One region of the Streptomyces sp. NPDC088254 genome, then DNA from elsewhere that is predicted to be linked to it. Evidence: riboswitches for the same ligand, from Rfam matches in the RefSeq annotation. Region 1 holds a riboswitch; the other holds the start of a gene.
The links. A riboswitch is a leader RNA that binds a small molecule or an ion and turns the genes downstream of it on or off. The one in region 1 is predicted to bind S-adenosylmethionine.
Positions count from the first base shown of each region.

Region 1 (3,397 bases):
GCACCATCAAGCGCCTGCCGCACGGTGAGTTCATCGAGGTGCACGAGCCGCTCAGCCAGGAGGCCCTGTACACGCTCACCGCGCACGAGCAGTACCAGCCCGCCGAGATCGGCCCCACGGTCGACGAGAACGGCGTCGAGCGCAAGGTGAAGCGTTCCGAGAAGGTCCGCGCCAAGCTGAGCAAGGCGTACTACGGCGAGGAGAACCAGATCGCCAAGCCGACCGTCGAGGAGTACCGGGAGATCACGAGCGGCCACGGCCACCACTGATCACTGCGTCGCCACACCACACTGAAGGGCCCCGTCCGCTGTTCGGACGGGGCCCTTCGGTTCCCCACGGCTGGATAGGGTGGGACCGCACTCTTCTACGACACCCAGGAGCGGCCCTATGAGCGCTGTGACCCCCGCTGGAGGCGACACCGCGGCGGGCCGCTCCTGGCCCGCTCTGCTGAACGGCCTGCTGGAGGGCCGCGACCTCTCCGCGGACGACACGGCCTGGGCGATGGACCTGATCATGCGCGGCGAGGCCACCGACGCGCAGATCGCCGGGTTCGCGGTGGCGCTGCGCGCCAAGGGCGAGACCGTCCAGGAGATCACCGGCCTCGTCCGGACGATGTACGCGCACGCCAACGTCATCGACGTGCCCGGGCGAACCGTCGACATCGTCGGCACCGGAGGCGACGGCGCGAAGACGGTGAACATCTCCACGATGTCGTCGATCGTCATCGCCGGCACCGGGGCGAAGGTCGTCAAGCACGGCAACCGGGCGGCGTCCTCCGCGTCCGGCGCCTCCGACGTCCTGGAGAAGCTCGGCGTCAATCTCGAACTGACCCCGCGGCGGGTGGCCGAGGTCGCCGAGGAGGCCGGGATCACCTTCTGCTTCGCGATCAAGTTCCACCCGGCGCTGCGTCATGTGGCGGCCGCGCGCGGCCAGTTGGGCATCCGCACCACCTTCAACGCCCTCGGCCCGCTGACCAACCCGGCCAGGGTGAAGGCGCAGGCGGTGGGCGTCGCCGACCCGCGGATGGCCCCGCTCATCGCGGGCGTCTTCGCCGAACGCGGCAACTCCTCACTGGTGTTCCGCGGCGACGACGGCTTCGACGAGCTGACCACGACGTCCACCTCCCGGGTCTGGGTCGTCCGCGACGGCAAGGTCACCGAGGAGACCTTCGACCCGCGGGACGTCGGCATCGAGCTGGTCGGGGTGGAGGCGCTGCGCGGCGCCGACCCCTCGTACAACGCGGAGGTCGCGCGCCGGCTGCTGGACGGCGAGACGGGCCCGGTCCGTGACGCCGTCCTGCTGAACTCCGCGGCGGCCCTGGTGGCGCTGGACCCGTCGGACGCGCCGCTCGCCGAGCAGCTCCGCGCCGGCATGGACAAGGCGGCGCAGTCCGTCGACTCCGGTGCGGCCAAGCGCGCGCTGGAGCGCTGGGTGGCCGCGAGCAACGCGTAGTGCCCCGGCAGGCAACGTTTGCCCCGTCGCGACGTTGCCTGCCGCGGCACTGGCCGGACGTGACGCGGTCCCGCGATCCGGACACGGGTTGCGGGACCGCGAACCCATCGCGTACGTTCCTTCGCAGGTCATGAGTGACAGTCATGAGGCCCCGGCCGACTGTCCGGCAACCCTCCGTCCGTGGCGGGGTGCCCCGGGTGAAGACCAGGCCGTGGGCAGCGAGGTCCGCGGCAAGCGCGGATCCCTCCTCCACCAGGGATCCTGGTCATCGAGGGAGCCTTCCGTGAGCAAGCGAATGCGATAGGGCCGCAGAGCCCCGCCTCCGCACACCCTTTTCATCCCTTTCCCGCGCTTGAGCCGTATCCGCTCGCGTGGTGAATCCGCCTGTCTCTCACGGGAGTCCCGCCATGTCCGTCTCCACCGCTGCCGTCGCCCCGTCGGTTTGTGCCCCGCTGCCCGTTCTGGGCGGGGACGTCACCGTCCCGCTCGTCACGGGCGGCGAAGTCGCCTACGCGGCGCTCGACTACGCGGCCAGCGCCCCCGCCCTCCAGCGCGTCTGGGACGACGTGGCGGCCTACGCGCCGTACTACGGCAGCGTCCACCGCGGCGCCGGCTACCTCTCCCAGCTCTCCACCGACCTGTTCGAGAACGCCCGCCGGACGGTCGCCGGGTTCCTCGACTGCCGCGCCGACGACCAGCTGGTCTTCACCCGCTCCACCACCGACTCCCTGAACCTGCTCGCCGCGGCCCTGCCCGCCGGCTGCCAGGTCTTCGTCTTCGAGACGGAGCACCACGCCTCGCTGCTGCCCTGGCGGGACGCCCGCGTCACCTACCTCGACGCCCCGCGCACCCCGGACCAGGCCGTCCAGACGCTGGAACGCGCCCTCGCCGCCCGTACTGTGTCGATTGAGGGGGGCCACGGCCCCGCCCTGGTCTGCGTCACCGGCGCCTCCAACGTCACCGGCGAGCTGTGGCCCGTACGGGAGCTGGCCGCCACCGCCCACGCGCACGGGGCCCGGATCGTCCTGGACGCCGCCCAGCTTGCTCCCCACCACCCGGTGTCCGTCCGTGACCTGGACGTCGACTGGGTCGCCTTCTCCGGCCACAAGCTGTACGCCCCGTTCGGCTCAGGCGTCCTGGCCGGCCGCGCCGACTGGCTCCGGGCCGCCGACCCCTACCTCGCAGGCGGCGGCGCCAGCCGCAAGGTCACCCGGCGCGAGGACGGGGGAGTGGACGTGGAGTGGCACGACAGCGCCGCCCGCCACGAGGCCGGCTCCCCGAACGTCATCGGCGCCTACTCCATCGCGTCGGCCTGCAAGGCCCTCACCGAGGCCGGCTTCGACACGCTGGTCGCCCGCGAGCGGCACCTGATCGCCGAGGTCCGCGAGGGCCTCGCGGACGTCCCCGAGGTCCGGATCCTCTCCCTCTTCGGCGACGACGCGCCGCGGGTCGGCGTGATCTCCTTCGTCGTCGAGGGCTGGAACAGCTCCCACTTCGCCGCCGCCCTCTCCGCCGAGTACGGCATCGGCGTCCGCGACGGTCTCTTCTGCGCGCACCCCCTGGTCCGCACCCTGCTGGGCACGGCCCCCGAGACCCAGGGCGAGTGCGGGGCCCCCGAGGCGGCGCCGGGCGAGAAGTCCCTCAACGCCATCAGGGTGAGCTTCGGCGCGGGCACCCCGGACGAGCACGTGAACCGCTTCGTCCACGCGGTGCGGGAACTGGTGACGCAGGGTGCGAAGTGGCGATACCGCACCGAGGACGGCCGCTGCGTCCCGGCGGTATGAGGCAGCCCACGTCAGGGGCAACGCCCCGGTGGCGCGGGGAACTGCGCGACCAGCCACCGCCGGCCGTCAGCCGCGCACGATCCACGCCCCGCGGACGCCTGCGCCAACGCTCTAAGAGTCCAGCCCGATGGCGAAAGCCGCCTCGAGATCATGCTGGGAAT
Region 1 is NZ_JBIURQ010000009.1:395,258-398,654, reverse strand. Features, by position in the region: gene ACIOC0_RS26860 (cytochrome bc complex cytochrome b subunit) at 1-269, shown strand, start outside; gene trpD (anthranilate phosphoribosyltransferase) at 388-1,452, shown strand; SAM riboswitch class IV at 1,579-1,695, shown strand; gene ACIOC0_RS26850 (aminotransferase class V-fold PLP-dependent enzyme) at 1,860-3,236, shown strand; gene ACIOC0_RS26845 (Lrp/AsnC family transcriptional regulator) at 3,348-3,397, opposite strand, start outside.

Region 2 (3,397 bases), on a different contig from region 1:
CGAACACCGGCTCCAGCGGGGTCTGGTAGAGCAGGTGGTGGACGAACCAGAGCACGGAGTTGGCGATGCCGTTGTAGGCGTCGGCGTGCACGTCGGCGGGGATGTCCAGCATCCGCACGCCGTCCTCGCCGACCCCGCGCCGGACCGCCTCGCGGTCGTCGTCGGAGAGGGCCGAGCACACCCACAGGGCGCCCGCCTCCGGGCCGATGGCGGAAAGGCCCGACACCAGGCCGCCGCCGCCCCGTTTGGTCTGCAGCGAGCCGTCCTCGTGGACCGTGTAGGAGACCGGGCCGCGGTTGGACGCGACCAACACCTGAGCACCCTGGGCAGCGACGTCGTGCGGGGAAGCCGTGGAAGCCATACGCCTCAACCTAGCCCGCACGGGAAACGCTCAAACGTACGGAAGCCCTCCGAGGGGGTGTCGCTCACGCCACCCTGCGGGAGGCGTACTCCGCGATCTCCGCCATCGGCGGCCGCTCCTCGGTGTCCACCGGGTGGGTGCGCGGTTCGAAGCCGTCCGCGCCGCGCTCGAACTGGGTGAGGGCGGGGCGCACCAGGTGGCCGCGGGCCAGCCGCAGCTGCGCGGTGCGGTAGATCGCAGCCGCCATCCGGCCGAGCGCCTGCCCGTCCTGGTGGCGGTGTCTGCGCACGCCCACGTCGACCTGGGCGAGCGCGTCCAGACCGACCAGGTGCAGCGCGTCGACGAGCATCCCCAGCTCGACCCCGTAGCCGACGGGGAAGGGCAGCCGCTCCAGCAGACTGCGGCGGGCCGCGTACTCGCCGCCGAGGGGCTGCACGAAGCCCGCGAGCTGCGGCCAGTGCATGTTCAGCAGCGGGCGCGCCATCAGTTCCGTGACCCGGCCGCCCTGGCCGGCCGCCCCGGTGGGGGCGGGCGTGTCGGCTCCGGCGCCCAGGGGGCGGTCGTACATGGCCTTGACCAGGTCCACGCCGGGATCGGTGAGCAGCGGGCCGACGATTCCGGACACGAAGTCGGAGGAGAACTCCCGCAGATCGGCGTCCACGAAGCAGACGACGTCGCCCGTGGTGACCAGCAGCGACCGCCACAGCACCTCGCCCTTGCCGGGCAGCGCCGGGATGCGGGGGAGTATCGCGTCCCGGTGGACGACGCGCGCCCCCGCCGCCGCGGCGACCTGGGAGGTGCGGTCGGTGGAGCCGGAGTCGACGACGACGATCTCGTCGACGAGCGGGGCCTGCCGCATGAGGTCGTGACGGATGACCGTGACGATCTCGCCGACCGTCTCCTCCTCGTTCAGCGCGGGCAGCACCACGGACACCGACTGGCCCGTGGCGCGCTTGGCGGCCAGGATTCTGTGCAGCGGGCGATCGGTCACCGACCAGGAGCGGGTGGCGAGCCAGCGCCCGACTTCTTCCAGCACGGTCTGCGGCTCCTCACTGTCGCGATCACACCAGGTGCACGGGGGGTGACCGTGTGATCCGTCTCGCGCTTCGGACGACTATCTCAACTGTCCGGGGTGTCGGTTACAGTCTTGAACAACGCGGATGACCATCGCATGTCCGGGGTCAATCCGGCGTTCAGGGATCAACAACTGCATACCGCTCATCCAGAGGGGCAGAGGGACACGGCCCGATGAAGCCCCGGCAACCCTCCAGCCGGCTCTTGTCACATCGACGTGGCGGGGCTCCCGGCTCGGGAAGGTGCCAAATCCGTCTCACGGCGAGATGCGTCGTGAGGAAGATGAGGAGAAAGGGCCTCGCCTCACATGGCTGCGCAGACTGTTGCGACCGGAACCACCGCTTCCACCGGCACCGCCGCCCCCGCCGTCGATCTCGGCCCCGCCGCGGCGCTGAGCTGCCGGGAGTGCGGTCACCGCGTCCCCCTCGGCCCGGTCTTCGCCTGCGAGGAGTGTTTCGGCCCGCTGGAGATCGCCTACGACTTCTCCTCCTACGACACGGAGGAGCTCCGCAAGCGCATCGAGGCCGGCCCCGCCGACATCTGGCGCTACGCCCCGCTGCTGCCCGTCCCGGCCGACGTCGCGGACAAGCCGAACATCAACCCCGGCTGGACCAAGCTCGTCCAGGCCGACAACCTGGCCCGCGAGCTGGGCGTCGAGCCCGGCAAGCTGTTCGTGAAGGACGACTCCGGCAACCCGACCCACTCCTTCAAGGACCGGGTCGTCGCCCAGGCCCTGGAGGCCGCCCGCGCGTTCGGCTTCACCACCCTTTCCTGCTCCTCCACCGGCAACCTCGCCGGCGCGGTGGGCGCCGCCGCGGCCCGGGCCGGCTTCCGCTCCTGCGTGTTCATCCCGCACGACCTGGAGCAGGGCAAGGTCGTCATGGCCGCGGTCTACGGCGGTGAACTCGTCGGCATCGAGGGCAACTACGACGACGTCAACCGCTTCTGCTCCGAGCTCATCGGCGACCCGGCGGGCGAGGGCTGGGGCTTCGTCAACGTCAACCTGCGGCCGTACTACGCCGAGGGCTCCAAGACGCTGGCGTACGAGATCTGCGAGCAGCTCGGCTGGCGGCTCCCCGACCAGCTGGTGGTGCCCATCGCCTCCGGCTCCCAGCTCACGAAGATCGACAAGGGGCTGCAGGAGCTGATCAAGCTCGGGCTCGTCGAGGACAAGCCGTACAAGATCTTCGGCGCGCAGGCGGAGGGGTGCTCACCGGTGTCCGTCGCCTACAAGGCGGGGCACGACGTCGTGCGGCCGCAGAAGCCGGACACCATCGCCAAGTCGCTGGCGATCGGCAACCCTGCCGACGGCCCGTACGTGCTCGACATCGCGCGGCGCACCGGCGGCGCGGTGGAGGACGTGAACGACGAGCAGATCGTCGACGCGATCAAGGTGCTGGCGCGGACCGAGGGGATCTTCGCGGAGACCGCCGGCGGAGTGACCGTGGGCGTGACGCGCAAGCTGATCGAGAACGGGGTGCTGGACCCGACGCTGACGACCGTCGTCCTCAACACCGGGGACGGTCTGAAGACCCTGGACGCGGTGGCCGGCACGGGGCTCACCGCGACGATCCGGCCGAACCTGGAGTCGTTCCGCGAGGCTGGTCTCGTCTAGTCCCGTCCGCCGGGGCACCGGCCCCCGCGCCTGTCAGCAGTCTGCTTCACCGGAGGTCTGAGCATGAGCGTCACCGTCCGCATCCCGACCATTCTCCGCACCTACACGGGCGGGGCGGCCGAGGTCACCGCCGAGGGCGGGACCCTCGGGGAGGTCATCGCCGACCTGGAGAAGAACCACACGGGCATCGCCGCCCGCGTTCTCGACGACCAGGGCAAGCTGCGCCGGTTCGTCAACGTGTACGTGAACGACGACGACGTCCGCTTCGAGCAGGGCCTTGAGACGGCGACGCCCGAGGGTGCGGGAGTTTCCATCATTCCGGCCGTCGCGGGTGGCTGAGCGACGGT
Region 2 is NZ_JBIURQ010000004.1:422,729-426,125, reverse strand. Features, by position in the region: gene ACIOC0_RS14890 (trehalose-6-phosphate synthase) at 1-361, opposite strand, end outside; gene ACIOC0_RS14885 (glucosyl-3-phosphoglycerate synthase) at 426-1,397, opposite strand; SAM riboswitch class I at 1,577-1,724, shown strand; gene thrC (threonine synthase) at 1,743-3,050, shown strand; gene ACIOC0_RS14875 (MoaD/ThiS family protein) at 3,114-3,389, shown strand.
Region 2: it holds a riboswitch for S-adenosylmethionine, as region 1 does, so the genes downstream of both, thrC (threonine synthase) here and ACIOC0_RS26850 (aminotransferase class V-fold PLP-dependent enzyme) in region 1, are expected to answer to the same signal.